3 regions of the Streptomyces sp. NPDC004539 genome follow, and region 2 is predicted to be linked to each of the others. Evidence: riboswitches for the same ligand, from Rfam matches in the RefSeq annotation. Region 2 holds a riboswitch; each other region holds the start of a gene.
The links. A riboswitch is a leader RNA that binds a small molecule or an ion and turns the genes downstream of it on or off. The one in region 2 is predicted to bind cobalamin.

Region 1: it holds a riboswitch for cobalamin, as region 2 does, so the genes downstream of both, ABZX85_RS02555 (ribonucleoside-diphosphate reductase subunit alpha) here and cobN (cobaltochelatase subunit CobN) in region 2, are expected to answer to the same signal.
Region 3: it holds a riboswitch for cobalamin, as region 2 does, so the genes downstream of both, ABZX85_RS43540 (iron ABC transporter permease) here and cobN (cobaltochelatase subunit CobN) in region 2, are expected to answer to the same signal.

Annotation. Positions count from the first base shown of each region.
Region 1 is NZ_JBEXLS010000001.1:585,676-595,213, reverse strand. Features, by position in the region: gene ABZX85_RS02575 (multidrug MFS transporter) at 1-508, shown strand, start outside; gene ABZX85_RS02570 (cytochrome P450) at 509-1,957, shown strand; gene ABZX85_RS02565 (hypothetical protein) at 2,026-2,697, shown strand; gene ABZX85_RS02560 (ribonucleotide-diphosphate reductase subunit beta) at 2,699-3,715, opposite strand; gene ABZX85_RS02555 (ribonucleoside-diphosphate reductase subunit alpha) at 3,715-6,081, opposite strand; cobalamin riboswitch at 6,211-6,343, opposite strand; gene mctP (monocarboxylate uptake permease MctP) at 6,655-8,265, opposite strand; gene ABZX85_RS02545 (DUF3311 domain-containing protein) at 8,262-8,519, opposite strand; gene ABZX85_RS02540 (GntR family transcriptional regulator) at 8,646-9,410, opposite strand.
Region 2 is NZ_JBEXLS010000014.1:94,726-104,263, reverse strand. Features, by position in the region: gene ABZX85_RS27435 (helix-turn-helix transcriptional regulator) at 1-546, opposite strand, end outside; gene ABZX85_RS27430 (MFS transporter) at 723-2,168, shown strand; gene ABZX85_RS27425 (superoxide dismutase) at 2,339-2,980, opposite strand; gene ABZX85_RS27420 (Fur family transcriptional regulator) at 3,114-3,581, shown strand; gene cobN (cobaltochelatase subunit CobN) at 3,685-7,266, opposite strand; cobalamin riboswitch at 7,300-7,437, opposite strand; gene ABZX85_RS27410 (cobalamin biosynthesis protein CobG) at 7,482-8,702, shown strand; gene ABZX85_RS27405 (precorrin-8X methylmutase) at 8,699-9,343, shown strand; gene ABZX85_RS27400 (precorrin-2 C(20)-methyltransferase) at 9,340-9,538, shown strand, end outside.
Region 3 is NZ_JBEXLS010000033.1:85,470-95,007, reverse strand. Features, by position in the region: gene ABZX85_RS43570 (alpha/beta hydrolase) at 1-484, opposite strand, end outside; gene ABZX85_RS43565 (AraC family transcriptional regulator) at 655-1,485, opposite strand; gene ABZX85_RS43560 (NAD(P)H-binding protein) at 1,574-2,410, shown strand; gene ABZX85_RS43555 (peptidoglycan-binding domain-containing protein) at 2,529-3,314, shown strand; gene ABZX85_RS43550 (ABC transporter substrate-binding protein) at 3,311-4,297, opposite strand; gene ABZX85_RS43545 (heme ABC transporter ATP-binding protein) at 4,308-5,063, opposite strand; gene ABZX85_RS43540 (iron ABC transporter permease) at 5,069-6,109, opposite strand; cobalamin riboswitch at 6,199-6,328, opposite strand; gene ABZX85_RS43535 (RNA polymerase sigma factor) at 6,393-7,376, opposite strand; gene uvrA (excinuclease ABC subunit UvrA) at 7,373-9,538, opposite strand, start outside.

The DNA of each region.
Region 1 (9,538 bases), on a different contig from region 2:
GGAATACCTCGCCCTCCGGCGCCTCACCTTCGCCCACTGGATATGGACGGATCTTCTGGAACCGGCCGCGGGGCACGAACTCCCGGACCGGGTGCGGAAACACCCCGCATTCCGGCGGGCCGCTCTCCTCAGCCAGGAATTCGCCGCCTGGTACAACGACCTCTGTTCCCTGCCCAAGGAAATAGCGGGCGACGAGGTGCACAATCTCGGAATCAGCCTCGTCGTCCATGAGGGGCTCACCCTGGAAGAGTCGGTGGAGGAACTCAGGCGACGAGTCCTCGAATGCATCGCCGATTTCCTCGACGCCGAACGGGAGACGCGGACGTTCGCGGCCGGAATCGGCGACAAGGAAATCCGCGACGCCGTACTGGCCTGTCTGGAGAACATGCGGAACTGGTTCAGTTCCGCGTACTGGTTCCACCACGAGTCCGGCCGGTACACGGTCGACAGCTGGGACGACCGGTCCACACCCCCTTATGTCGACGACGATCCGGCGGGAGAGAAATAGATGACCCTCGAATCGGTACGCCCCGCACCGGCGGAGCCGCCCCTCGCCGGCGGCGGCCTCCCGCTCCTCGGGCACGGCTGGAAACTGGCCCGCTCGCCGCTGGCGTTCTTCGCCGGACTGCGTGACCACGGAGACGTCGTCCGGCTCGGCCTCGGCCCCAAGACGGTGTACGCCGTCACCGCGCCCGAACTCGTCGGCGAGGTCGCCCTCAGCCCCGACTACATCATCGCCGGGCCGCTGTGGGAGTCGCTGGAGAGCCTCCTCGGCAAGGAGGGGGTCGCCACCGCCAACGGGCCCCTGCACCGGCGCCAACGCCGCACGATACAGCCCGCGTTCAGGCTCGACGCGATACCCGGGTACGGGCCGATCATGGAGGAGGAGGCGCGGGCGGTGGTCGAGCGGTGGCGCGGGGCGGACGTCCTCGACGTCACCGCCGAGTCGTTCCGGGTCGCCACCCGGATCGCCGCGCGCTGTCTCATGCGCGGGAGTTACATGGACGAGCGGGCCGACCGGATCTGCGCGGACCTCGCGAGCCTCTTCCGCGGTATGTACCAGCGCATGGTCGTGCCGCTCGGGCCGCTTTATCGCGTGCCGCTTCCGGCCAACCGGGAATTCAACCGGGCGCTGGCCGATTTGCACCTCCTGGTCGACGAGATCGTCGCCGACCGCCGGGCATCCCGTCAAAAGCCGGACGATTTGCTGACGGCTTTGCTGGAGGCGACGGACGAGAATGGCGAACCCATCGGAGAACAGGAGATCCACGACCAGGTCATCGCGATACTCACCCCGGGCAGCGAAACCGTCGGCTCCATGATCATGTCGTTGCTGCTGGTGCTCACCGAGTACCCCGAACACGCCGACAAGATCCGGGACGAGGTGAAAAACGTGGCGGGCGACCGGCCCGTGGGATTCGACGACGTCCGCAGTCTGGCGTACACCGGGAATGTCGTCGTGGAGACATTGCGGCTCTATCCGGCCGTATGGATATTGACCCGGCGCGCGGTCACCGACACAACCCTGGGCGGATACCGCATTCCCGCCGGCGCCGACATCGTCTACAGCCCCTACGCGGTCCAGCGCGACCCCCGCTCCTACCGGGACGCCGAACGCTTCACCCCCGACCGCTGGCTCCCCGGCGCCTCCGAGGAGGTCCCCAAACACGCCATGAGCCCCTTCAGCGTCGGCAACCGCAAGTGCCCCAGCGACCACTTCTCCATGGCCGAGATGACCCTCCTCACCGCCTCCATCGCCTCGGCGTTCACCTTCGAGCAGACAAAGGACTCGGACCCCCGCCACCGCATCGGCATCACCCTGCGCCCCCGGGACCTGAGGCTGCGGCCGGTGGCCAGGCAGGGGGCGGATATCCTCACGGAACCTGTGACAAAGGGGGGTTCGTGCGAGGAAGAAGCGGAAGAATCTGGGCCGCGGCCGGTGGTGCCGCGGCCCTGACGCTGGTGACGGCGACCGGGGCACACGCGGCGCCGGTTCCCGGAGAGGGCAGGGGGAACGTCACCCTGGTGTCGACCGTCGTCAACGGCGGCAGGAGCGTCACGGTCGGGACGGCGGGCCGGATCTCCTACCCGATCGCCGTCACCGTCAAGGACGACTCCGGGATCAAAGGGCTCAGGCGGCTGAGCACGTTCAACCGGTCCAACCTCTACGGGTTCGTCGAGTGGAGCGGGACGACCTGCGTCAAGAAGTCGAGGACGACGTCCGTGTGCACCGGGACGATGACCGCCGACGCCTACTGGATCCGGGACAGCGACGACATCGACAGCAACCGGGTCGCCGGGGAGTGGACGGTCAACCTGAGCGTGGAGGCCCAGGACGGTGACCACCGGGTCTACTACGGTGCCGCCGCCTACAAGGTCCGGCGGGCGGCCAAGCTCACCGTCGCCGCACCCGCCAAGGCCGGCAAGGGCACCCGGATCGCCGTCACCGGGCAGCTCACGCAGGCCAACTGGGAGAGCCGGAAGTACCAGGGGTACGCGAAGCAGACGGCGATGCTCCAGTTCAGGAAGAACGGCGCCGCCCGGTACAGCACGGTGAGGACCGTGAAGACGGGCGGCGCCGGGAAGATCAGCACCGAGGTCGCGGTGACGGCCTCGGGGAGCTGGCGGTGGTACTACCCCGGCACGGACGCGGTCGCTTCCGCCGCGTCGGCCGGGGTCGCCGTGACCCTGAAGTAGCTCAGAAGTCCTCGTCCAGGTCGACCGTGCCCTCCACGGCGACCTGGTACGCGGACGGGCGGCGCTCGAAGAAGTTGGTCAGTTCCTGGACGCCCTGGAGCTCCATGAAGGAGAAGGGGTTCTCGGAGCCGTAGACCGGGGCGAAGCCGAGGCGGGCCAGGCGCTGGTCGGCGACGCACTCCAGGTACTGGCGCATCGACTCGGTGTTCATGCCGGGCAGGCCGTCGCCGCAGAGGTCGCGGGCGAACTGGAGCTCCGCCTCGACGGCCTCCTTCAGCATGTCGGTGACCTGCTGCTGGAGGGCCTCGTCGAAGAGCTCCGGCTCCTCCTTGCGGACCGTGTCGACGACCTCGAACGCGAACGACATGTGCATCGTCTCGTCCCGGAACACCCAGTTGGTGCCGGTCGCCAGGCCGTGCAGGAGACCCCGGCTGCGGAACCAGTAGACGTACGCGAAGGCACCGTAGAAGAACAGGCCCTCGATGCACGCGGCGAAGCAGATCAGGTTGAGGAGGAAGCGGCGCCGGTCGGCCTGCGTCTGGAGGCTGTCCAGCTTCTCGACCTCGTTGATCCACTTGAAGCAGAACTCGGCCTTCTCGCGGATCGAGGGGATGTTCTCGACCGCCGCGAACGCCGCGTTGCGGTCCTCCGGGTCGGGCAGGTAGGTGTCGAGCAGCGTCAGATAGAATTGGACGTGCACGGCCTCCTCGAAGAGCTGACGCGACAGGTACAGCCGCGCCTCCGGGGAGTTGATGTGCTTGTACAGCGTCAGCACGAGGTTGTTCGCGACGATCGAGTCACCCGTCGCGAAGAACGCCACCAGCCGGCCGATGAGGTGCTGCTCCATCGGCGACAGCTTCGCGAGGTCCGCGACGTCCGAGTGGAGGTCGACCTCCTCGACCGTCCACGTGTTCTTGATCGCGTCCCGGTAGCGCTCGTAGAAGTCCGGGTAGCGCATCGGACGAAGCGTCAGCTCGAAGCCGGGGTCGAGCAGGTTCTTCTGGGCTTCGGTGGTCATTACTGGCATGCCTCGCAGGACTCGGGGTTTTCGAGGGAGCAGGCGACCGCGTCGGGGTCCGTGGCCTGCTGCACCGGGATGGGGGCCTGCGCCTGGGCGGCGCGGGCGATGCGCGTCGCCGGGCGCGAGCGCAGGTAGTACGTCGTCTTCAGCCCGGACTTCCAGGCGTACGCGTACATCGAGGAGAGCTTGCCGATCGTCGGCGTCTCCAGGAACAGGTTCAGGGACTGCGCCTGGTCCAGGTACGGCGTCCGCGCGGCGGCCATGTCGATCAGACCGCGCTGCGGGATCTCCCACGCCGTGCGGTACAGCGCCCGCACCTCGTCCGGAATCCACACGAAGTCCTGCACCGAGCCGTTGGCCTCGCGCAGCGCCTCACGGGTCCGGGCGTCCCACACGCCGAGGTCCTTCAGATCCTGCACCAGGTACGAGTTGACCTGGAGGAACTCACCGGAGAGCGTCTCGCGCTTGAACAGGTTGGACACCTGCGGCTCGATGCACTCGTAGACGCCCGCGATGGACGCGATCGTCGCGGTCGGCGCGATCGCCAGCAGCAGCGAGTTGCGCAGCCCGGTCGACGCGATCCGCTCCCGCAGCGCCGCCCACCGCTCCGGCCACGTGAACTCGACGCCGAAGTGGTCGGGGTGCAGCACACCACGCGCCGTACGGGTCTTCTCCCACGCGGGCAGCGGACCGGACCGCTCGGCGAGGTCCGCGGACGCCTCGTACGCGGCCAGCATGATCCGCTCGGCGATCCGCGTCGACAGGGCCTTCGCCTCGGCGGAGTCGAACGGGACGCGCAGCTTGAAGAAGACGTCCTGGAGACCCATCGCGCCCAGGCCCACCGGACGCCACTTCGTGTTGGAGCGGCCCGCCTGCTCGGTCGGGTAGAAGTTGATGTCGACGACGCGGTCGAGGAAGGTCACGGCGGTGCGGACGGTCTCGTCCAGCCGCTCCCAGTCGATGTCGCCACCGGTCACGAACGCGCCCAGGTTCACCGAACCCAGGTTGCAGACGGCCGTCTCGCCGTCGTCCGTGACCTCCAGGATCTCCGTGCAGAGGTTGGAGGAGTGCACGACGTGCCCCGGCTCGGCGGTCTGGTTCGCCGTACGGTTCGCGGCGTCCTTGAACGTCATCCAGCCGTTGCCGGTCTGCGCGAGCGTCCGCATCATGCGGCCGTACAGGTCACGCGCCGGGATCGTCTTCCTGGCGAGACCTTTCGCCTCCGCCGCGCGGTACGCCGCGTCGAACTCGTCGCCCCACAGGTCGACCAGCTCCGGCACGTCCGACGGGGAGAACAGCGACCACTCCTGGTCCGCGTTGACCCGGCGCATGAACTCGTCCGGAATCCAGTGCGCGAGGTTCAGGTTGTGCGTCCGGCGGGCGTCCTCACCGGTGTTGTCCCGCAGCTCCAGGAACTCCTCGATGTCGGAGTGCCAGGTCTCCAGGTAGACCGCCGCCGCGCCCTTGCGCCGACCGCCCTGGTTGACGGCCGCCACACTCGCGTCCAGCGTCTTCAGGAACGGCACGATGCCGTTGGAGTGCCCGTTCGTGCCCCGGATCAGCGAACCCCGGGAGCGGATGCGGGAGTACGACAGACCGATGCCGCCGGCGTGCTTCGACAGCCGGGCGACCTGGTGGTAGCGGTCGTAGATGGAGTCCAGCTCGTCGACGGGGGAGTCGAGGAGGTAGCAGGACGACATCTGCGGGTGGCGGGTGCCGGAGTTGAAGAGGGTGGGGGAGGAGGGGAGGTAGTCGAGCCGGCTCATCAGGCCGTACAGCGCGGTGACTTCGTCCAGGGCGCGGACGGTGCTGTCCTCGGCCAGGCCCGACGCGACCCGGAGCAGGAAGTGCTGGGGGGTCTCGATCACCTTGCGGGTGATCGGGTGCCGCAGGAGGTAACGGCTGTGCAGGGTGCGCAGGCCGAAGTAGCCGAAGCGGTCGTCGGCGGCGGGGTCGATCAGGCCGTCGAGGTACGTGGCGTGCAGGGCGGCGAACTCCGCGGTGCGGTCGGCGATGAGGCCCTCGCGGTGACCCACGGAGACCGACTCCGTGAAGGTCGTCACACCCTGGGAGGCGGCCTCGGCGCGGATGCTGATCGTCAGGAGGCGGGCGGCGAGGCGGGAGTACGCCGGGTCCTCGGAGATCAGGCCGGCGGCGGCCTCGGTCGCGAGCTCGCGCAACTCGGCCTCGTCCGCCCGCGCGGAGCGGCCCCGCAGGGCGGCGGCGGCGACCCGGCCGGGGTCGGCGTCGGGGAGGTCGGCGGTCAGCTCCGTCAGGGTCCGCAGCAGCGCGGTTCCGGGACCGTCGTTCTCGGTCTCGACCGCCTGGACCTCTGAAACCGGTTCGACTGGCGCGATCGTCACGTGAGGCTCTCCCTCGCTCGGCAGGGGGCCTGGGGGAGGGCAGGGCAGCGCGAACGCACGGCGCGTTTGCACCCCGGCCCACTCCGCGAGGCCCGGACGTCAGGGCACGCCGAGCCGTCCTGGGTACGGCTGGGCGCGTGTGCTGTCGGCAGGTCCTCGGACTGACTCTCGTGTGCGTATGCGCACAAGTACACCGTTGCGGGACAGTTCCGGATTCACACCGGATTCCCCTGCGGCGACAGCGAGCATGAGCATACATCTAGTGCCGGGTTGTGGTGGCACCCCCAGATGTTGTGTCGTGTCGGCTTCGGAGTGTCAACTGTCGGGTGAGAATTGTGATGCGGGGGAGGGGGTGGGGCGTGCTGCGGGCTGCCGACTGCGGGCCCGCTGTGGCTGGTCGCGCAGTTCCCCGCGCCCCTGGGGGTGGTGGCCGACGGTGGTTCGCTGCGGGTCGTGCGACACAGGACCGCGCCCCTGGAAGCGCGCGGAGCGCATCTTCCAGGGGCGCGGGGCTGTATCGATCTGCGGCTACCGCCGCGCGGGCGCGAGCAACCACGACGGTGCCGCACCTGCCTAGTGGGCCGCTCCCGACGTCGCCGGAGGTAGCTCCGTCTGGACGCCCGGGTCGCCCGCGTCCGCTGTGTAGTCCTCGGGGCGGGTCTCGTCGATGCCGTCGGGGGCCTTGGCCGCCCGCAGGACGAACGTCAGGACCACCGTGACCGCGACGTTCAGGACGAAGGCGGTGAGGCCGATGTAGCCGATCTCACCGATGCCGGGGATCTCCTTCGAGCTGCCGCCGAAGTGCTTCTGGGTCGGCGAGGCGACGCCGTACGCGGCGATCGTGCCGTAGAGCATGCCGACCGCCCAGCCGCCCAGCAGGGCCCAGCGGTGGAACCAGCGGGTGAAGAGACCGCCGACGAGGGCCGGGAAGGTCTGGAGAATCCAGATCCCGCCGAGGAGCTGGAAGTTGATGGCGACGGTCTTGTCCATCGTCAGGACGAAGACCAGCGCGCCCACCTTCACGAGCAGCGAGACCAGTTTCGAGACCTTGGTCTCCTGCGCCGGCGTCGCGTCGGGCTTGATGAAGTCTTTGTAGATGTTCCGCGTGAAGAGGTTGGCCGCCGCGATGGACATGATCGCGGCCGGCACCAGCGCCCCGATCCCGATCGCCGCGAACGCGACCCCCGCGAACCAGTCCGGGAACATGTTCTCGAACAGCTGAGGGATCGCCAGCTGCCCGTTCTTGACCTTCACCCCGGCGGCGATGGCCATGAACCCGAGCAGCGCCAGCAGCCCCAGCATCAGGGAATACAGCGGCAGGATCGTCGTGTTGCGCCGGATGACGTCGCGGCTCCGGGAGGAGAGAGTCGCCGTGATCGAGTGGGGGTACATGAACAGCGCCAGCGCCGAACCGAGCGCGAGCGTCGCGTACGTCCACTGCGCGCCCTGCGCCGGCACGAGCCCCCCGGCCCCGGCGGCCTCGTACTTCTCCCCGGCCTTCGCGAAGATCTCGTCGAACCCGCCCAGCTTGATCGGGATGTAGATGATCGCGACCGTGATGACGATGTAGATCAGCGTGTCCTTGACGAACGCGATCAGCGCCGGTGCCCGCAGCCCCGAGGAGTACGTGTACGCGGCCAGCACGCCGAAGGCGATCAGCAGGGGCAGGTCCTTGATGAACCAGTTCGTGTCCTCGCCGCCCCCGACGCCCATGACGTCGAGGACCGCCTGGATGCCGACGAGCTGGAGCGCGATGTACGGCATCGTCGCGAGGATGCCGGTGAGGGCGACCGCGAGGGACAGCCCCTTGGACCCGAACCGCCCGCGCACGAAGTCGGACGTGGTGACGTACCCGTGCTTGTGCGAGACGGACCACAGGCGGGGCAGGAACGTGAAGATGAGGGGGTAGACGAGGATCGTGTACGGCACCGCGAAGAACCCGGCCGCGCCGGCCGCGTACACCGCCGCCGGCACCGCGACGAACGTGTACGCCGTGTAGAGGTCCCCGCCGAGCAGGAACCAGGTCACCCAGGTCCCGAACGACCGCCCGCCGAGCCCCCATTCGTCCAGGGAGTGCTCGTTCTCCGCCTTGCGCCAGCGCGCCGCGAGGAACCCCATGACCGTGACGGCCAGGAAGAAGAAGATGAAGACGCCGAGCGCGACGCCGTTCACACCGTCGTTCACTTCGCCGCACCCCCCTTGCGGGCGCGCTGGTCACGCTGCCAGAGCTGGTACGCGGTCATCGTCAGCACCGTGGAGACCAGCACCCACAGCATCTGGTACCAGTAGAAGAACGGGATGCCGATGAACCGCGGGTTCACATCGGCATACGAACCGACCCACAGCAGCGCCACGAAGGGCGCGAACAGGCACAGGGCGATGACGACGCGCAAGGGCGTCACCACCGGTTCCCCGGCCTTCGGTGGGGTGTCTGACATCGGCGGCTCCGTCCCCTCGCTGAGATCACCAGTGATCACCAATGCAATGCGCAGGCAATCTAAGTGACGGATAAGCACAGGGGAAGCCTTGTTCGCAGATCGTCCTGATCCTGTGTCACTCCATGGTTACTCCACGGGCCGCTTCAGCCGCGCCACGAACTTGTACCGGTCCCCCCGCCACACCGACCGCACCCACTCCACGGGCTCCCCCCGGAGGTCGAGGGAGTGCCGGGACAGCATGAGCATCGGCAGCCCCACGTCCGTCCCCAGCAGGCCCGCCTCCCGCGGCGTCGCCAGCGACGTCTCGATCGTCTCCTCGGCCTCCGCGAGCCGGACGTCGTACACCTCGGCGAGGGCGGTGTACAGGGACGCGTACTTGACGAGGGAGCGGCGCAGGGCCGGGAAGCGCTTGGCGCTGAGGTGGGCCGTCTCTATGGCCATCGGCTCGCCGTTGGCCATCCGCAGCCGCTCGATGCGCAGCACGCGTCCGCCCGGCGCGATGTCGAGCAGCTCGGCGAGCCGGTCGTCCGCGGTGACGTACCCGATGTCGATGAGCTGCGAGGTCGGCTCCAGGCCCTGCGCGTGCATGTCCTCGGTGTACGAGGTCAGCTGGAGGGTCTGGGAGACCTTCGGCTTGGCGACGAACGTGCCCTTGCCCTGGATGCGTTCGAGCCGGCCCTCGACGACCAGCTCCTGGAGGGCCTGGCGGACCGTCGTGCGGGACGTGTCGAACTCGGCCGCGAGCGTGCGCTCCGGCGGGACCGCGGTGCCGGGCGCCTGGGTCCGCGTCATGTCCAGCAGATGCTTCTTCAGACGGTAGTACTTGGGCACGCGCGCGGTACGGACGGTCGCCCCACCCTCGTTCTCCGCACTGCTGACGTCGGCGCTCATGGCCTGCCTTCCCGGCTCGCACGGGCCGACCTCCCGTCGGCCGCGACTTCACATCGTGGCACGGGATCGTGTGTACGGGTGCCTGTACGGCGAGGTCGGTCCTGGTAAGAACTCCCTGCGTACGGCGT
Region 2 (9,538 bases):
GGGGGCCGCCGGGTCCAGGAACAGGAAACGCGCGGTGTTCACCGGGCCGTGCTGCGCGAACAGGGGGGAGTCGTAGACCGGCGCGTACAGCGCCCTGCCGAGTGTGTTCGCGGCCAGGACGTCGAACCGTCCGTTGCGCGCGTAGGCCGCCGCGCCGGTCATCGAGTCGAGAATCCGCAGGATCGTGGGCCGTACCCGGGAGACGGCCGGTGCGGGGCGCCGTCCCGAGGGGTTCGCGGCGCGGGCCAGGTCGTAGAGGTGGCCGCGTTCGGCCTCGTTGAGCTGGAGCGCGTGGGCCAGGCCGTCCAGCACGGAGTCCGAGGCGCCGCTGAGGTTGCCGCGCTCCAGCCGGATGTAGTAGTCGACGCTCACCCCCGCGAGCAGGGCGACCTCTTCGCGGCGCAGCCCGGGGACGCGGCGATGGCCGCCGTACGTCTGGAGCCCGGCCTGTTCCGGAGTGATCCGTGAGCGGCGGGTCCGCAGGAACTCGCGGATCTGGTCGGCTGGGGACACCGGTCTCGGGGCGGGGCGGGGGTCTGGGGCCATGGGTGGTTCCTCCTGCGTGCCGTGCGAAAAACCTGTCGGCCCTTTCACCGTAGATCCGAAGGCGATCACCAGGGAGGCACTGTCGTTCCCTGGAACAGGAGGGACTCCCCCGCGCGACCGGAACGGCGTTGCATGGCCGAGGCCGTCAAGGGCCGAAGCCGAACCGAAGGAAGAACGTGCGCGCAGCACCCCTGTCCACAGCCGGCGGGACGACGAGGGAGCCGGACACGACCGCCCCGGCCCGTCCCGCGCTGATCCTCGCGATCATCTGCGTCAGCTATTTCATGGTCATCCTGGACAACTCGATCGTGTTCACCGCGCTGCCGCAGATCCGTGACGCGATGGGCTTCTCCCAGACCGGCCTGTCATGGATCACGAACGCCTATGTCCTGGTCTTCGGCGGTCTGCTGCTCCTGGGCGCGCGGGCCGGTGACCTGTTCGGGCACCGCCGGATGTTCCTGTTCTCGCTGATCGTCTTCTCCGTCACCTCGCTCCTGGTCGGTGCCGCGCAGACCGACTGGTGGCTGATCGGTGCCCGTGCCCTGCAAGGCGTCGGGGCCGCCGTGCTGGCGCCGTCCGCGCTGTCCCTGCTGACCCGGAGTTTCGCCGAGGGACGCGCGCGGGACCGGGCGATGGCGGCGTACAGCGCGGTCGCCGGGATCGGCGCCGCCCTCGGTCTGGTCGTCGGAGGGCTGGTGGCGGACCTGATCTCGTGGCGGGCCGGGTTCCTCCTCAACGTCCCGATCGGCGTCCTGATGATGGCGCTGGCGGTGCGGTTCCTCCCGGAGACCGTCCGGCAGCAGGGCCGTTTCGACGTGCCGGGGGCGCTGTTCGCGACGCTGGGGTCCACCTCGCTGGTCCTGGGGATCGTGGAGGCCGCCGACCGGGGCTGGACGGCCGGGTTCACCGTGGTGCTGCTCGTGGCCGGGGCGGTCGTGCTGGGACTGTTCGTCCTGGCGGAGCGCCGGGCCGTCCAGCCGATCGTGCCGCTGCGGCTGTTCGCGAGCCGTGAGCGCGGCGGCGCCTATCTGGCGCGGATGCTCTACATGGGCGGGATGATGGGATTTTTCTTCTTCACCGCGCAGTTCCTCCAGGGCGTCTACGACTGGACACCGCTCCGGGCGGGGCTGGCCTTCCTTCCCATGACGCTGGTCAACTTCGCCTTCGCCGTCGCGGGGCCCCGGCTCCTCGACCGGGTCGGCGCGTCCGTGACCCTCGGCACGGGGACCGTCCTCACCGCGATCGGCATGGTCTGGCTCAGCCGTCTCGGCCTCGACACGCCGTACGCCACCGGGGTCGCGCTGCCGATGGCCGTCATCGGCGCCGGTCAGGGGCTGGCGCTGGCCCCGCTGACCTCCAGCGGCGTCGCGGGGGTCTCCCCGGCGGACGTGGGGGCGGGGTCGGGGCTGGTCAACACCGTCCACCAGATCGGCAGCGCGCTGAGCCTCAGCATCCTGACGGCCCTCGCGGCGGCCGTGTCGACGGGCACCGCCGCCGCCGACATCGCCGACCGCACGGGGACGGCGCTCACCGGCGCCGCCGTCCTGCTCGTCCTCGCGGCCCTGGCCGTCCTGACCCTCGTCCTGCCGGCCCGCGCGTCCCGCACCTCCCGCATCGAATAGCCCCTGATGACGCAGGCCCTCGGCCTCGTGGCCCTCGGTGGACCGGCTCCGGAACGGGTGAAGGGCTCCCCCGAGTCACGTCCTCGGGGGAGCCCTTCGTCCTACCGCCCGCCGCACGTGAAGGTTGAGAAGACGATCACGAGGCGGGACGCCCAGAAACCCGCGGAAGATCAGGGGTTGAGCAGCAGCACGTCCGCGCGGGACTTCGCGGCGGCGTACCGCTTCGCGACGTCCTGCCAGTTGACGACGGCCCACATCGCGTCGATGAAGTCGACCTTCTGGTTCTTGTACTGGAGGTAGAAGGCGTGCTCCCAGGCGTCGAAGACGAGGACCGGCACGGAGCCCTGGCCGACGTTGCCCTGGTGGTCGTAGACCTGCTCGACGATGAGGTGGCCGCTGAGCGGCTCGTAGGCGAGGACGCCCCAGCCGGAGCCCTGCGTGGTGGCGGCGGCCTTGGTGAGCTGCGCCTTGAAGTTCGCGAAGGAGCCGAAGGACTCGGCGATCGCGTCCGCGAGGTCGCCGACGCCGTCGGCCGCGAGGGGCTCGCCGCCGCCGTCACCGGTCATGTTGTGCCAGTAGATGGAGTGCAGGATGTGGCCGGAGAGGTGGAACGCGAGGTTCTTCTCCAGGCCGTTGATCGACCCCCACTGTTCCTTGTCGCGCGCTTCGGCGAGCTGCTCCAGCGTGTCGTTCGCGCCTTTGACGTACGCCGCGTGGTGCTTGTCGTGGTGCAGTTCGACGATCTGCGGGTTGATGACCGGTTCGAGCGCGGCGTAGTCGTAGGGAAGCTCCGGGAGCGTGTAAACCGCCATGTCCAACGTCCTCCGACATAATTGCAAAGAGTGTGCAGTTGCACGCTAACAGCAGAAGCGGCGGAACGCGGCTCGGGCATTGGTCCTAGGTCCGCGGTCGTGTCGCGCAGCCGTGGAACGAGGTGGCGTCACCGTGCCGGAAACACGCCGATCACCGCAGACCGGCAACCCGACGGAGGCTCACGCCCTGTTGCGGCGGCACGGGTTCAGGTGCACGCCGGGGCGCCTGCGGATTCTGGAGACGCTCCGCGCGGCCGGCGGGCATCTCTCGATCGGCGAGGCGTGCGCGCGGCTGGCGGAGAGCGGGAAGGCCGTCCACCCGGCCACCGTGTACCGGACGCTGGAGGCGCTGACCGACGCCGGACTGACGCACACGATGCCGGGCCCCGGTCCGGCGCGGTACGGCCTGACCGAGCGGCCCCACCATCACGCCGTGTGCCGCGCCTGCGGGGCCGTCGCGACGCTGGAGCCGGAGCGCCTCGCGGATGTCGCGGCCAGGATCGAGGAGGTGACGGGGATCGGGCCGGACGCGTCGGGGTCGCTGTTCGTCTACGGGCACTGCGCGGGCTGCGCCGGCCGGCGGACACGCGGGGAGGGGTGAGGCGGCGCCGGACGGGACGCTGTCAAGCAGAGCACCGCCTCACACTTGTTGCAGGCTAGTTGTTATTGCAACTCATAGGCAATAGCTCCCGCCCGGCCCGCCCTCACTCCCCGCCCTCCAGATCCCCCTCCGTCTCCAGGTACACCCGCCGCAGCGCGTCCAGCACCGCCGGGTCCGGCTTCTCCCACATCCCCCGCGACTCCGCCTCCAGCAGCCGTTCCGCGATCCCGTGCAGCGCCCAGGGGTTGGCCTGCTGGAGGAACTCCCGGTTGGCCGGGTCCAGGACGTACGTCTCGGTGAGCTTGTCGTACATCCAGTCGGCGAGCACCCCCGTCGTCGCGTCGTAGCCGAACAAGTAGTCCACGGTCGCGGCGAGTTCGAAGGCCCCCTTGTAGCCGTGGCGGCGCATCGCCTCGATCCAGCGGGGGTTGACGACGCGGGCGCGGAAGACGCGGGAGGTCTCCTCGACGAGGGTGCGGGTGCGGACGGTCTCGGGGCGGGTGGAGTCGCCGATGTACGCGGCGGGGGCGGTGCCGCGCAGGGCGCGGACGGTGGCGACCATGCCTCCGTGGTACTGGAAGTAGTCGTCGGAGTCGGCGATGTCGTGCTCGCGGGTGTCGGTGTTCTTCGCGGCGACCTCGATGCGCCGGTACGCCGTCTCCATCTCCTCGCGCGCGGGACGCCCGTCCAGCTCACGGCCGTACGCGTAGCCGCCCCACACCGTGTAGACCTCCGCGAGGTCAGCGTCGGTGCGCCAGTCGCGGGAGTCGATGAGCTGGAGGAGACCGGCGCCGTACGTCCCCGGGCGGGAGCCGAAGATGCGGGTGGTGGCCCGGCGTTCGTCGCCGTGCGCCGTCAGGTCGGCCTGGACGTGGGCGCGGACGTTGTTCACCGAGGCGGGTTCGTCGAGCCCGGCCACCAGGCGTACGGCGTCGTCCAGGAGGGCGATGGTGTGCGGGAACGCGTCCCGGAAGAAGCCGGAGATGCGCAGGGTGACGTCGATGCGGGGGCGGCCCAGCTCGTCGCAGGGGATGGGCTCCAGGCCCGTGACCCGGCGTGAGGCGTCGTCCCAGAGCGGGCGGACGCCGAGCAGGGCGAGGGCCTCGGCCACGTCGTCTCCCGCCGTGCGCATGGCGCTGGTCCCCCACAGGGAGAGGCCGACGGACGTGGGCCACTCGCCGTTGTCGGCGCGGTACCGCTCCGCGAGTGACTCCGCGAGGGCCTGGCCGGTCTCCCAGGCCAGCCGGGACGGGACCGCCTTGGGGTCGACGGAGTAGAAGTTGCGGCCGGTCGGCAGGACGTTGACCAGGCCGCGCAGCGGGGAGCCGGAGGGGCCGGCCGGGACGAAGCCGCCGGCCAGCGCGTGGACCGTGTGCTCCAGCTCCGCCGTGGTCGCCGCCAGACGCGGGACGACTTCGCGGGCCGCGAACTCCAGGACGGCGGCGACCTGTTCGCCGTGCGCCGTGGGGACTGCGGCCGGGTCCCAGTCCGCGTCCTCCATCGCCTGCACGAGCGCGCGGGCCTGTTCCTCCGCCGCGTCGGCCGTGGTGCGGGTCGCCGCCGACTCGTCGAGGCCGAGCGCCTCGCGCAGGCCGGGCAGGGCGGTGGTGCCGCCCCAGATCTGGCGGGCGCGCAGGATCGCGAGGACGAGGTTGACGCGGTCGGCGCCGGCCGGCGGGTTGCCGAGGACGTGCAGTCCGTCGCGGATCTGGGCGTCCTTGATCTCGCAGAGCCAGCCGTCGACGTGCAGGAGGAAGTCGTCGAAGCCGTCGTCCTCGGGACGGTCCTCCAGGCCGAGGTCGTGATCGAGCCTCGCGGCCTGGATCAGGGTCCAGATCTGGGCGCGGATCGCCGGGAGTTTCGCCGGGTCCATGGCGGCGATCTGGGCGTGTTCGTCGAGGAGTTGCTCCAGGCGGGCGATGTCGCCGTAGGAGTCGGCGCGGGCCATCGGCGGGACGAGGTGGTCGACGAGGGTGGCGTGGACGCGGCGTTTGGCCTGGGTGCCCTCGCCGGGGTCGTTGACGAGGAAGGGGTAGACCAGCGGGAGGTCGCCGAGGGCCGCGTCGGGGCCGCAGGCGGCGGACAGGCCCGCGTTCTTGCCGGGGAGCCACTCCAGGTTGCCGTGCTTGCCGAGGTGGATCATCGCGTCGGCGCCGAACCCGCCGTCCTCGGCGCGGGCCGCGATCCAGCGGTAGGCCGCCAGGTAGTGGTGGGAGGGCGGGAGATCGGGGTCGTGGTAGATCGCGATGGGGTTCTCGCCGAAGCCGCGCGGGGGCTGGATGAGGATCAGCAGGTTCCCGAAGCGCAGCGCCGCGAGGACGATGTCCCCGTCCGGGTTCGCGCTGCGGTCGACGAACATCTCGCCCGGCGCCGGCCCCCACTTCTCCTCGACCGCCTCCCGCAGCTCCCCGGGCAGCGAGGCGAACCAGCGCCGGTAGTCGGCCGCCGGAATCCGCACCGGGTTGCGGGCGAGCTGCTCCTCGGTCAGCCAGTCCTGGTCGTGCCCGCCCGCCTCGATGAGCGCCCGGATCAGCTCGTCCCCGTCACCGGAGGCCATCCCGGGGACGTCGTCGAAGACGTACCCCGCCTCGCGCAGCCGGTGCAGCAGCGCGATCGCGCTGGCGGGGGTGTCCAGGCCGACCGCGTTGCCGATCCGGGAGTGCTTCGTCGGGTAGGCGGACAGCACCAGCGCGACCCGCTTCCCGGCGGCCGGGATGTGCCTCAGCAGCGCGTGGCGTACGGCGATCCCGGCGACGCGGGCCGCGCGCTCGGGGTCGGCGACGTACGCGGGGAGGCCGTCGGCGTCGATCTCCTTGAAGGAGAACGGCACGGTGATCAGGCGGCCGTCGAACTCGGGGACGGCGATCTGACTGGCCGCGTCCAGCGGGGAGACGCCCTCGTCGCTCTCCTCCCACGCGGCGCGCGAGCCGGTCAGGCACAGGGCCTGGAGGATCGGTACGTCGAGGGAGGTGAGCGCGCCCGCGTCCCAGGACTCGTCGTCACCGCCGGCCGACGCCTCGGCGGGGCGGGTGCCGCCGGCCGCGAGGACCGTGGTGACGATGGCGTCGGCGGCGCCGAGCGTGGCGATCAGCTCGGGTTCGGGGGCCCGCAGCGAGGCCACGTACAGCGGCAGCGCCCGGCCGCCCGCCGCCTCGACCGCGTCGCACAGGGCGTGCACGAAGCCGGTGTTGCCGCTCATGTGGTGGGCGCGGTAGTAGAGCACGGCGACCGTCGGGCCCTCGGCGTCGCGGGGCGCGCGCTCCAGCGCGCCCCAACTCGGCGCGGGCGCGGGCGAGTCGAAGCCGTGGCCGGTCAGCAGGACCGTGTCCGACAGGAACCGGGCGAGCTGCTCCAGGTTGGCCGGGCCGCCGTGCGCGAGGTAGGCGTGCGCCTCGGCGGCGATCCCGACGGGAACCGTGGAGGCCGCCATCAGCTGGGCGTCGGGCGCCTGTTCACCGGTGAGGACGACGACCGGCCGCCCGTCGGCGAGCAGCAGGTCGAGCCCGTCCTGCCAGGCCCGCAGCCCGCCGAGGAGGCGGACGACGACGAGGTCGGCGCCGTCGAGGAGCGCGGGCAGGTCGTCCAGGGGGAGGCGGGCGGGGTTGGCGTACCGGTAGGGGACCGGGCCGTTCGCGGCGCGGGCGCTGAGCAGGTCGGTGTCGGACGTCGACAGGAGCAGGATCATGCGGCGTCGGCCTTCCTCGGGGTGTCCACGCCCCGGGCGAGAACTGGACGGCGGGAGTTCCTGACTCGCCCGGCGGCCGGGCTCACAGTGGCGGGACCGTGCCGGAGTCGCACCGGCTTCCTCCCCTGGTCGGTGACGGACCCTCATGATCCGCCGAGGAGCATAGTAAGGGTCACTGAAAGAGGGCAGGGCATACATCCGGTGTGATCGTAGGTATGCTCACGGCCGTGCCCACGCCTCCTGCCCGTCCGTCGTCCCAGGCCACAGCCCTCTCGCGGGGCCGCGACGACGCCTGCCCCGGCGCGCTGCGCCTGCACGCGGCGGACGACGGCGCGCTCGCCCGCGTCCGGATTCCCGGTGGGGTGCTGCGCACCGGACAGGCGCGTGCGCTCGGCCTCGCCGCCCGTGAACTCGGCGACGGGGAACTGCATCTGACCTCGCGCGGAAACGTTCAGCTGCGCGGCCTCACGCCGGACGGCGGGGCCGAACTGGCGGAGCGGCTGGAGGTGGCCGGGCTGCTGCCGTCCTGGCGGCACGAACGCGTCCGCAACGTCGTCGCCTCCCCCCTGTCCGGTCTCGACGGCCGTAGTCTCCTCGATGTCCGGCCGTGGCTGCGGGAGCTGGACGCGCTGCTGTGCGCGAGCGGGCCGGCGGCGAGGCTGTCCGGGAGGTTCCTGTTCGCGCTGGACGACGGGCGCGGGGACGTGGCGGCGCTCGGCGCCGACGTGAGTGTGCTGGCCGCGCCGGACGGGGGCGCGTGGGTGCGGGTCGGGGCGTCGCCGGATGCCGTGCGCGTGCCGGCCGGGGACGCCGCGCGGGCCGCGGTGCGGGCGGCCGAGGCGTTCGTGGAGGTGAGCGGCGGACGGGTCTGGCGGGTGTCCGAACTCCCCTGCGGCGGCAAGGAGTTGGTCTCGTACCTGGGTGAGCCGGCGCGTCCCGTGTGGCCCCGGTCCGCCGAGCCGGCCCCCGGTACGGTCACCGCGCCCGACGGGACGACGAGCCTGTCCGTCCTGGCCCCGCTGGGCCGCCTGACCGCCGCCCGGTGGGACGCGCTCACCGACGCCTCCTCCGACGAACTGCGGCTGACACCGTGGCGCGGAATGGTCCTCCCGGCCGTTCCCGCCGGCCGGCTCGCCGGTCTCGACGCCATGGGCCTGGTCACCGGACCGGACTCCCCCTGGCTCGGGGTCGGCTCCTGCGTCGGGCGGCCCGGCTGCGCGAAGGCGCACGCGGACGTCCGTACCGACGCGGCGGCCTGCCTCACGGGCGGCGGCGGACTCCCCGTCCACTGGTCCGGCTGCGAGCGCCGCTGCGGACGCCCGCGCGGCGACCACGTCGACGTCCTCGCCGTCCCCGGCGGCGGCTACCGGATCTCCGGTGCGCCGTCCTCCCTGTCCACCCTCGCCGCCGATGTGGCGGCGGCCCGTCACGCATGACCCGTAGGAGCACGGTGTTCGAGTACGAGAAGGACGGCGCGGCGATCTACCGTCAGTCGTTCGCCACCATCCGCGCGGAGGCCGACCTCGCGGGGCTGCCCGCCGACGTCTCCCAGGTCGCGGTCCGGATGATCCACGCCTGCGGGATGACCGACCTCGTCCGGGACCTCGCGTACACGCCGGGCGTGGTGGCGCGCGCCCGCGAGGCCCTGCGGGCCGGGGCGCCGATCTTCACCGACGTCCAGATGGTGGCCAGCGGCGTGACCCGCAAGCGCCTCCCCGCCGCCAACGACGTGCTGTGCACGCTCTCCGACCCGGCCGTCCCCGCGCTCGCCGCGAAGCTGGGCACGACCCGCAGCGCCGCCGCCCTCGAACTGTGGCGGGACCGGCTGGAGGGCGCGGTCGTCGCCGTCGGCAACGCGCCCACCGCGCTGTTCCGGCTGCTGGAGATGATCGAGGAGGGCGCGCCCCGCCCCGCCGCCGTCATCGGCGTCCCGGTCGGTTTCGTGGGCGCCGCCGAGTCCAAGGACGCGCTCGCCGGGCACCCGTCCGGTCTGGAGCACCTGGTGGTGCGCGGCCGGCGCGGGGGCAGCGCCATCGCCGCCGCCGCGCTCAACGCGATCGCGAGCGAGGAGGAGTGACCGGCAAGCTGTACGGCGTCGGACTCGGCCCCGGCGACCCGTCCCTGATGACCGTACGGGCCGTCGAGGTCATCGCCGAAGCGGATGTGATCGCCTATCACAGCGCCCGGCACGGCCGGTCCATCGCGCGCTCGATCGCGGCGAAGCACCTCCGCGCCGACCACGTCGAAGAACCGCTGGTCTACCCCGTCACGA
Region 3 (9,538 bases), on a different contig from region 2:
CCGAGACGATCGCCTCCAGGGCCGCGTACGCCTCCGGGAACCAGGGTTCGGTGTGCCGCAGCCGGGCCGTGGCCAGCCGGAGTCCGCCGGGGACCGGCAGTCCGACGGCGCGGGTGCTGGGGGTGACGAGCACCAGGCGGTGCACGCGTCCCGGGTGGCGTTCCGCGTACAGGGCGGCGAGGTTCGCGCCCGCGCAGTGGGCCAGGAGATTCATCCTTTCGAGGCCCAGGTGGACGCGGAGCGCCTCGACGTCGTCGGCCATGCGGTCGCAGCGGAGGGAGGCGGGGTCGGCCGGGGCGGCGGAGCGGCCGGTGCCCCGGAGGTCGAGGCGGATCAGCCGGTGGCGGGCGGTGAGGCCGCCGAGGTCGCCCAGGTAGGCGGAGTCGGTGGGGCCGCCGGGAAGGCAGACGAGGGGGGTGCCGTCGCCGGTGGCGTGGAGGGCGAGCGGGGTGCCGTCGGGGGCGGGGAAGGCGTCGTACGTCATGAGGTGCTGGCCTTTCGGGGTGCCGGTTTCCCAGGGCACTCCCGGTGGTCGACCTCGGGTCAGACGCGCCGGCCGGTGTCGTCGGGGGTGAGTGCCCTGCCTGGTCCTGCGGTGATGGGTCCCACCTCCTCGGTCGACGGCCGCGACGGTTCACGGCCGCGGTGAGATTATCAGCCGGTCCCGCTGCCGGCCGTCGTCTCGGGCGCCCGGGACCTGCGGTAGACGCTCGGGCTGACCCCGTACACCCGCTTGAACGCGGCGCTGAACCCGAACGCGTCCGCGTACCCGGCCTTCCGGGCGACCGCGCCGACCGTCTCCCGGGTCCCGGTGAGCAGGTCCGCCGCGAGGTTCATCCGCCAGACGGTGAGGTAGGTCAGCGGCGGGGTGCCGACGAGGCGGACGAAGCGGTCCGCGAGGGTCGTGCGGGACACGCCCGCCTCGGCGGCCAGCCCGACGAGCGTCCACGCGCGCTCCGGGGACGCGTGCATCACCCGCAGCACCGGCCCGACGACCTCGTCCCCGAGCGCCCCGAACCACCCCGGCGGCACGTTCCCGGGCCGGTCGAACCAGCCGCGCAGCGCGCACACCAGCAGCCAGTCCAGCAGCCGGTCCTGGACGACGGGTGCGCCGCCGTCGGCCGGTCCGGCGAGGAAGTCCAGGAGCGGCGCGCAGTCGTCGTCGCCGGGGACCACCATCACCCCCGGCAGCACCCCGACGAGCCGTCTCCCGACGGCGCCCCGGGCGTCGTACACGCCGGTGAGCAGGGTCGCGCGGTCCGTGTCGGAGCGCAGGCGCACGGTGTCGGGGCCCCGGACGACGACGGTGTCGCCGGCCCGCACCTCCTCGCCCCGGTCGAGGCGGGCCGTGCCGCCCAACACCACGCACAGTGTGAGGGAGTTGCCGCCGCCCAGGGGGAGCGACCACGGCGGTGGGAGGTCGGTGCGGCGGAGTCCGGCCCCGTCCGCGCGCACGCCCTGCAACAGATCGTCGAACGGCTCCATGGGGACACCCTAGGGCCTGGACGATCAGGCAGTTCCCGCGGACGATCGGCCATGTCCCCCGGTTTGACGCCCCAGTTGACTGAGGGGCATGACGAACTCCACGGACACGATTCTGGTACTGGGCGCGACGGGAAAGGTGGGCCGGCGGCTCGTCCCGGCGCTGCGGGCGGCCGGGCGGCGGGTGCGGGTGGTGTCGCGGACCGGCGCGGCGCGCTTCGACTGGGCCGAACAGGACACGTGGGCGCGGGCGTTGGACGGCATCGGCGCCGTCCATCTGCTGGCGCCCGAGGACCCCGCGCTCGCCGAGCCCTTCGTCCGGCAGGCGGTCGACGCCGGGGTCCGCCGGTTCACGGCGCTGTCCGGGCGGGGCGTGGACCGGGCTCCGGCGGACACCTTCCGGGGAATGACCGCCGGGGAGAAGGCCGTTCGGGAGTCCGGCGTCGAGTGGACGGTCCTGCGGCCCAACAACTTCCACCAGAACTTCGACGAGGACCTCTGGCGGGCCCCGTTGCGCGCCGGGCGGCTCGCCCTGCCGGCCGGTGACGTCCCCGAACCCTTCGTGGACGTACGGGACATCGCGGACGTCGCGGCGGTCCTGCTGACGTCGCGGGGGCTCCAAGGGGAGGTGTACGAGCTGACGGGAGGGCGGGCGCTGACCTTCGCGGACGCGGTCGCGGAGATCGCCCGCGCGGCCGAACGGCCCATTGCTTACGAGGAGTTGACGCCGGAGGAGTACCGTGCCGAGTTGCTGGAGGAAGGGTTCGCGAAGGAGGCGGTCCATGAACTCGACGCCCTGTTCGCGGTGATGCGCGACGGGCACACGGCCGCGCCGGGCGACACGGTGGCGCGGCTGCTGGGACGGGAGCCGGTCTCGTTCACGGAGTACGCGGCGCGGGCGGCGGCCTCCGGGGCCTGGAGCCGGTAGGCCGGACAGGCGCCGCCGGTCCCAACTCCCGTGCCGGGCCCTCCACTTGTGGAGACCCGTGAAGATTGAAAGTGGGACTTCCGCATAGGATCGGAGATCTCATGGAGAGGGACCAGGCGTGACTGAACACAACGGCAGGGCGGTGTCCGGCGACGACGACGGAACCAGGGAGTCCGCCCCGGAGGCTGCCCAGGACTCGGGGTACAGCTTCCTCCCCGCGCCCGGCGAGGGTTCCGGCCCGGGCGACTTCCCTGAGCCCGACCCCGAGCCCGACACCGTGCTGCTCCCTCAGGCCGGTTCCGACGCCGACGACAAGCCCCCCGCCAAGCGCAGCCGGATCGCCCTGGTCACCGTCTCCGCCGCCACCTTCGCGATCGCGGCGGGCGTCCTCGTCGGCGTCTCGATGTACCAGACGCCGTCCCGCGCCGACCATCTCCAGGACGACCTGCGCGAGAGCGTCCCGGACCAGGTCTCCGCCAGCGCGACGGAGACACCCGGCTCCCCCAGCCCCTCCACGTCCACGAGCCCGTCGTCCTCGGCGTCGTCCACGCAGAGCGCCACGGCCTCCCCGACCGGCTCCCCGTCGACCGCCCCCACGTCGACCCCGACATCGGGCTCGGCCGCCTCCCCCACCACCGCCCCGGACCCCACCCCCACCCAGGGCGACGGCGACGAGACCCCGCGCGTCCTGCGCCTCGGCGACACGGGCCCGCAGGTGCGGGAACTCCAGCTCCGCCTCAAGCAGATCGGCCGCTACGACGGCGAGGCGACCGGCGTCTACGACGAGAGCGTCCAGAGCGCCGTCCGCACCTACCAGTTCACCCGCCTCATCCTCTCGGACGACTCCGGCGTGTACGGCCCGGCGACCCGCGCCTCGCTGGAGTCCGAGACGCGCGAACCCTAGGCGACCGTCTTCAGATACGCGTTGAGCCGTGCGATCGCCGACGGGTTGCGGGGGCTCTCGACGAGGTCGACGTAGTCGAGGACGAAGATCCGCTTGTTCCTGACGGCGGCGACGTTCCTGAGCGGCGCGTACGACAGCAGGAACTTCCGCTTCTGCTCGGCGCTGACGTCCCCGTAGTCGCAGATGACGATGACGTCCGGGTTCCGGGCGACGACGGTCTCCCAGCCGACGGTCGTCCAGGAGTCGTCGACGTCGTGGGTGACGTTCTCACCGCCGGCCGCGCTGATGATCTGGTCGGGCGCGGCGTACTTCCCGGAGGTGAACGGGGAGTCCTGGCCGCTGTCGTAGAGGAACACCTTGGGCCGCTTCGCGGGGGCCTGGACGGCGGCTATCTCCTTCTTGAAGGAGGCGATCAGGGCCGCCGCGCGCTGCTCGACGCCGAAGAGCTGCCCAAGGGTGGTGAGGTCGGTGTAGAGCGCCTCCAGGGGCGGCATGATGCCCCGCGAGGTCTCGGTACGGCCGTTGCGGCAGGACTCGGTGAGGATGTAGGAGGGGACGCCGAGCTTGGCGAGGGCGTCGGGGGTGAAGCCGCTGTCCTCGCGGAAGCCGTAGTTCCAGCCGGCGAAGACCAGATCGGCGCGGGCGTCGAGGACGTTCTCCTTGGTGAGCTGGTCCTTGGAGAGCCACTTGACCTTCTGGTAGCCGTCCTTCCACGGCACATCGGTCAGATCGCCCTTGTCGTCGGGCATCGCGAACCCGGCCATCCGGTCCTCCAGGCCGAGCGCGAACATCAGCTCCGTGATGCCGACATCGTTGGTGACGACCCGTTCGGGGACGTGGTCGAAGGTGACCTTCTTCCCGCAGTTCGTGATGGTGACCGGCTTGGCCGAGGCCGCCGCAGTGGAGGTCTTCTCCACGGAGGCGCCGCAGCCGGTGACGGCCAGGCACAGGGCTACGGCGGCGAGTTGACGGAAGGAGCGCATGGGGGGTTCCTTACAGGCGGTCGAAGAGGAGTTGCACGGCACCGGTGACGGGGTGGCGCACGGGATGGGCGCGGACGCCGAACACCTCGGCGAGCAGAGCCGGTTGCAGCACGTCCTCGGGGGTCCCGGAGGTGACGAGCCGGCCGTCCGCGAGGACGTACAGCCGATCGCAGTACGCGGCGGCCAGGTTGAGGTCGTGCAGGGCGGCGAGGACGGTGAGCCCGGCGTCCCGGACGAGGGTCAGGACGTCCAACTGGTGGCTGATGTCGAGGTGGTTGGTGGGTTCGTCGAGGACCAGGACGCGCGGCTGCTGGGCCAGCGCCCGTGCGATCAGGACGCGTTGGCGTTCGCCGCCGGACAGGGCGAGGAAGCCCCGGTCGGCGAGGTGGCCGACGCCGGTCGCCGCCATGGCCTCCGCGCAGATCTTCCGGTCCTCGCCGACGCCGCGCCGCTCGTGCGGGAGGCGGCCCATCGCGACGACCTCGGCGACCGTGAAGTCGAACTCGGCGCCGGACTCCTGCGGGAGCGCGGCCAGCACCCGGGCGGCGGCGCGCGGGGACGTCGTCCGCAGGTCCTCGCCGTCGAGGCGGACCGTGCCCGTGTCGGGGCGCAGCGCCTGGTAGACGCATCTCAACAGGGTCGATTTGCCGCTGCCGTTGGGGCCGACGAGGCCGACGACCGTGCCGGGTTCGACGGTGAGGCGGATGTCGTGGACGAGGCGGGTGCCGGCCGCGGAGACGGTCACGCCGTCGAGGTCGAGGCGCATGCCGGTCACCACTTTCCGCCGAAGGCGTGGCCGCCGCGCCGCATCAGCAGCAGGAACGCGGGCACCCCCACCACGGCCGTGATCACGCCGACCGGGAGTTCGGCGGGGGCGACGAGCAGCCGGGACAGGATGTCCGCCCAGACCAGGAGGACGGCTCCGGCGAGCGGGGCGAGCGCCAGCACCCGGCGGTGGCTCGCGCCGACGGCCATCCGTACGAGGTGCGGGACCATCAGGCCGACGAAGCCGATCGCGCCGCTGACCGCGACGAGGGTCCCGGTGACGGCGGCCGTCACGACGAACAGCTCCCGCCGCAGCCGGCCGGGCCGCACCCCGAGGGAGGCCGCCGTCTCGTCGCCCATCGCGATCGCGTCGAGCGCCCCGGCCCGGCGGCGCAGCCACGTCCACCCGGCGGCGACGGTGACGGCGGCGATCGGCACCTGCGCCCAGGTCGCCCCGCCGAGGCTGCCGAGCAGCCACATCATCGCCGAGCGGGCCGCCTCGCCGCGGGTGGCGCTGAACACCATGACGGTGGTGAGCGCCTCGAACCCGTACGCCAGCGCCGTCCCGGTGAGGATCAGGCGCAGCGGGGTGAGGCCGCGCGGGGTGCGGGCGACCGCGTAGACGAGGACCATCGCGGCGAGGGCCGAGCCGAACGCGGCGGCGGACAGGGCCCAGACGCCGAGTGCGGCGAAGGCGCCCATGAGGATGACGGCGTTGGCGCCGACGGCCGCGCCGGAGGAGATGCCGAGGACGAAGGGGTCGGCGAGGGCGTTGCGGACCATGGCCTGGACGGCAACGCCGACGGAGGCGAGGCCGGCGCCGGCGACCGCGCCGAGGACGACGCGGGGCAGGCGTATCTCCCAGACGATGGTGTAGTCGGCGGCGTCCTGTGCGGAAACGGTTCCGCCGGTGAGGCCGGCCCACAGGAGGCGCAGGGAGTCGCCGACGCCGATGTCGGAGGAGCCGAGCGCGACTCCCGCGAGCAGGGAGAGCAGCAGGAGGAGGGCGAGGGCGACGGTCAGCAGCGCGAGGGGCGTTCGGCGCACGGCGGTCCTTCGGGTGAGGCCGCCGAGGGGAGGGCGTCGCGCGGGAAGGCACCTTGCGGGTCCCTCTCGCAGTCCACGGCGAGCGGTCGTACGGGTCGCGTGCCGGCCGTGGGCGATCGGGCTCGCGCGGAAAGGATTCCGCGCACACCGTTGCGGGTCAGCGCCGGATTCGCACCGGACTTCCCCCGCGGGAGGCGAACGGAGCCTAACAAACCGTTTCGCGGTGTTTGCAAGAGGCTGCCGGCTCCGCAGGGGGCCGCCGTCCCGTATGCGGGCGAGGCCGTCAGTCGAGGTAGTCCCGCAGCGCCTGGGAGCGGGAGGGGTGGCGGAGTTTGGACATCGTCTTGGCCTCGATCTGGCGGATGCGTTCGCGGGTGACGCCGTAGACGTGCCCGATCTCCTCCAGGGTGCGGGGCCGGCCGCCGAACAGTCCGTAGCGCAGCGAGATGATGCCGGCCTCGCGGGCGGTCATCGCGTCGAGCATCGTGCGCAGGGCCTCCTGGAGGAGGCCGAAGGTGACCTGTTCGACCGGGGAGGGGATGTCCGTGTCGACGATGAGGTCGCCGAACTCGGTGCCGGAGTCGTCCGCGAGGGCGGTGTCGAGGGAGACGGGTTCCCTGGTGTAGCCGTCGAGTTCGGCGAGGCGTTCCACCGACACGTCGGCCTTCGCGGCGAGTTGCTCGGGGGTGGGTTCGACTCCGGTGTCGTGGAGGATCTCCCGGCGGACGCGGGCGACACGGTTGATGATCTCGACCGCGTGGACGGGGACGCGGATCGTGCGCCCCTGGTCGGCGAGGGCCCTGCTGACGGCCTGTTTGATCCACCAGGTGGCGTACGTGGAGAACTTGAACCCTTTGGTGTAGTCGAACTTCTCGACGGCCCGGATGAGGCCGGTGTTGCCCTCCTGGATCAGGTCGAGGAAGGCGAGTCCGCGTCCGGTGTACCGCTTGGCGACGGAGACGACGAGGCGGAGGTTGGCCTCGACGAGGTGGGCCTTGGCCCGCTGCCCGTCCGCCGCGAGGAGCCTCAACTCGGCTGTGTCGTAGGGGTTCTCCTCGGTGAGGAGCTGCTCGGCGTACAGGCCCGCCTCGACGCGTTTGGCGAGGTCCACCTCCTGTTCGGCGGTGAGGAGGCGGACGCGGGCGATGAGGCGGAGGTAGTCCTTGACGGGGTCGTCGGAGGCGCCGGCGGTGGTGAGCCGGGGCTCGGGGGCGTCGGCGTCCTCCTCGGCCGCCACGACGGGTTGCTCCAGGTCGAGGAGGGTCACGGCGTCTCCAGGAGGGAGTGCAGGAACCGGCCGGTGTGGGAGGCGGGGTGGGCGGCGACCTGTTCCGGGGTGCCTTCGGCGACGACCTGTCCGCCGCGGTGTCCGCCGTCCGGGCCCATGTCGATCAGCCAGTCGGCCGCCTTGACGACGTCCAGGTTGTGTTCGATGACGACGACCGTGTCGCCGCCGTCCACGAGTCCCTGAAGGGCCGTCAGCAGCCGTTCCACGTCGGCGACATGGAGTCCGGTGGTGGGTTCGTCGAGGACGTAGAGACTGCGGCCACGCGTACGGCGCTGGAGTTCGGCGGCGAGTTTGACGCGCTGCGCCTCGCCGCCGGAGAGGGTGGTGGCGGGCTGGCCCAACGCGACGTATCCCAGGCCGACTTCGTCGAGGGTGCGCAGGTGGCGGGAGATGATCTGGTGGCCCTCGAAGAAGTCCCGGCTCTGCGCGACGGTCATCGCGAGGACGTCCGCGATGGACTTGCCCTTGTAACTCACCTCCAGGGTCTCCCTGTTGTACTGCGCGCCGCCGCACACCTCGCACGGCACGTACACGTCCGGCAGGAAGTTCATCTCCACCTTGATCGTGCCGTCGCCGAGGCAGCTCTCGCAGCGGCCCCCTCTGACGTTGAACGAGAAGCGGCCGGGCCCGTAGCCCCGGACCTTCGCCTCCGGGGTCTGCGCGAACAGCTTGCGCAGATGGTCGAACACCCCTGTGTACGTCGCCGGGTTGGAGCGCGGGCTGCGGCCGATCGGGGACTGGTCGACCTGGACGACCTTGTCGAGGTCCTCGGCGCCGGTGATCGTCCGGTGCCGGCCGGGGACGCGGTGGGCGCGGTGGATGCGCTGGGCGAGGGCCGTGTGCAGGATGTCGTTGACCAGCGTGGACTTCCCGGAGCCCGAGACGCCGGTGACGACGGTGAACAGGCCGAGGGGGAAGGAGACGGTGAGGTCGCGGAGGTTGTGCTCGCGGGCGCCGTGGACAGTGAGCAGCCGTTCCGGGTCGGGGGTGCGGCGCTCTCGCGGTACGGCGATCCGGCGGCGGCCCGAGAGGTAGGCGCCGGTCAACGAGTCGGGGTGGGCGAGGAGTTCGGCGACCGTGCCGGCGTGGACGACGTGTCCGCCGTGCACTCCGGCGCCGGGGCCGATGTCGACGACCCAGTCGGCGGCCCGGAGCGTCTCCTCGTCGTGCTCGACGACGATGACCGTGTTGCCGCGGTCCCTGAGGCGTTCCAGGGTGCCGATCAGCCGTTCGTTGTCGCGCTGGTGCAGGCCGATCGACGGTTCGTCGAGGACGTACAGGACGCCCGTCAGGCCCGTGCCGATCTGGGTCGCGAGGCGGATGCGCTGGGCCTCGCCGCCGGAGAGGCTCGCGGCCGGGCGGTCCAGGGAGAGGTAGTCCAGGCCGACGTCGAGGAGGAAGCGCAGACGTTCGCCGATCTCCGCGACGACGGCCTCCGCGATGCGGCGTTCGCTGTCCGTGAGGGTCAGTTCCCTGACGAACAGGGCGAGTTGGTCCAGCGGGAGCGCCGATGCCTGGGCGATGCCCTGTCCGCCGACCGTGACGGCGCGGACGACGGGGGCGAGGCGGGTGCCGTCGCAGGCGCGGCAGGCGGTCTCGCGGAGGTAGCCGGCGAAGCGGTGCTCCCCGCCGTCCGCCGTGCGGCGCTCGATGTGCGGGACGACTCCCTCGTAGCGGACGGTGTGGTCGCGTTCACGGCCGAAACGGTTGCGGTAGGCGAGGTGGAGGCGGTCGTCGGAGCCGTACAGGACGATCTTCCGTACGGGAGCGGGGAGTTCGCGCCAGGGGGTGTCGGTGCTGAAGCCGCGGGCCTGGGCGAGGGCTTCAAGGATGCGGGTGAAGTAGTCGGCGCCGCTGGTGTTCGTCCAGGGGGCGACGGCTCCCTCGGCGAGGGACTTGGTGTCGTCCGGGACGAGGAGGCTCGGGTCGACCTCGGTGCGGGAGCCGAGTCCCGTGCAGGAGGGGCAGGCGCCCCAGGGGGCGTTGAAGGAGAAGAGGCGGGGTTCGAGGGTGTCCAGGGCGAGGGGGTGGCCCTGCGGGCAGGCCGCCTTCTCGGAGAACAGTCGCTCGCGGTCCGGGTCGTCGACGAAGTCGATGCGCAGGGTGCCGCCGCCGAGTGCGAGTGCCGTCTCGACGGATTC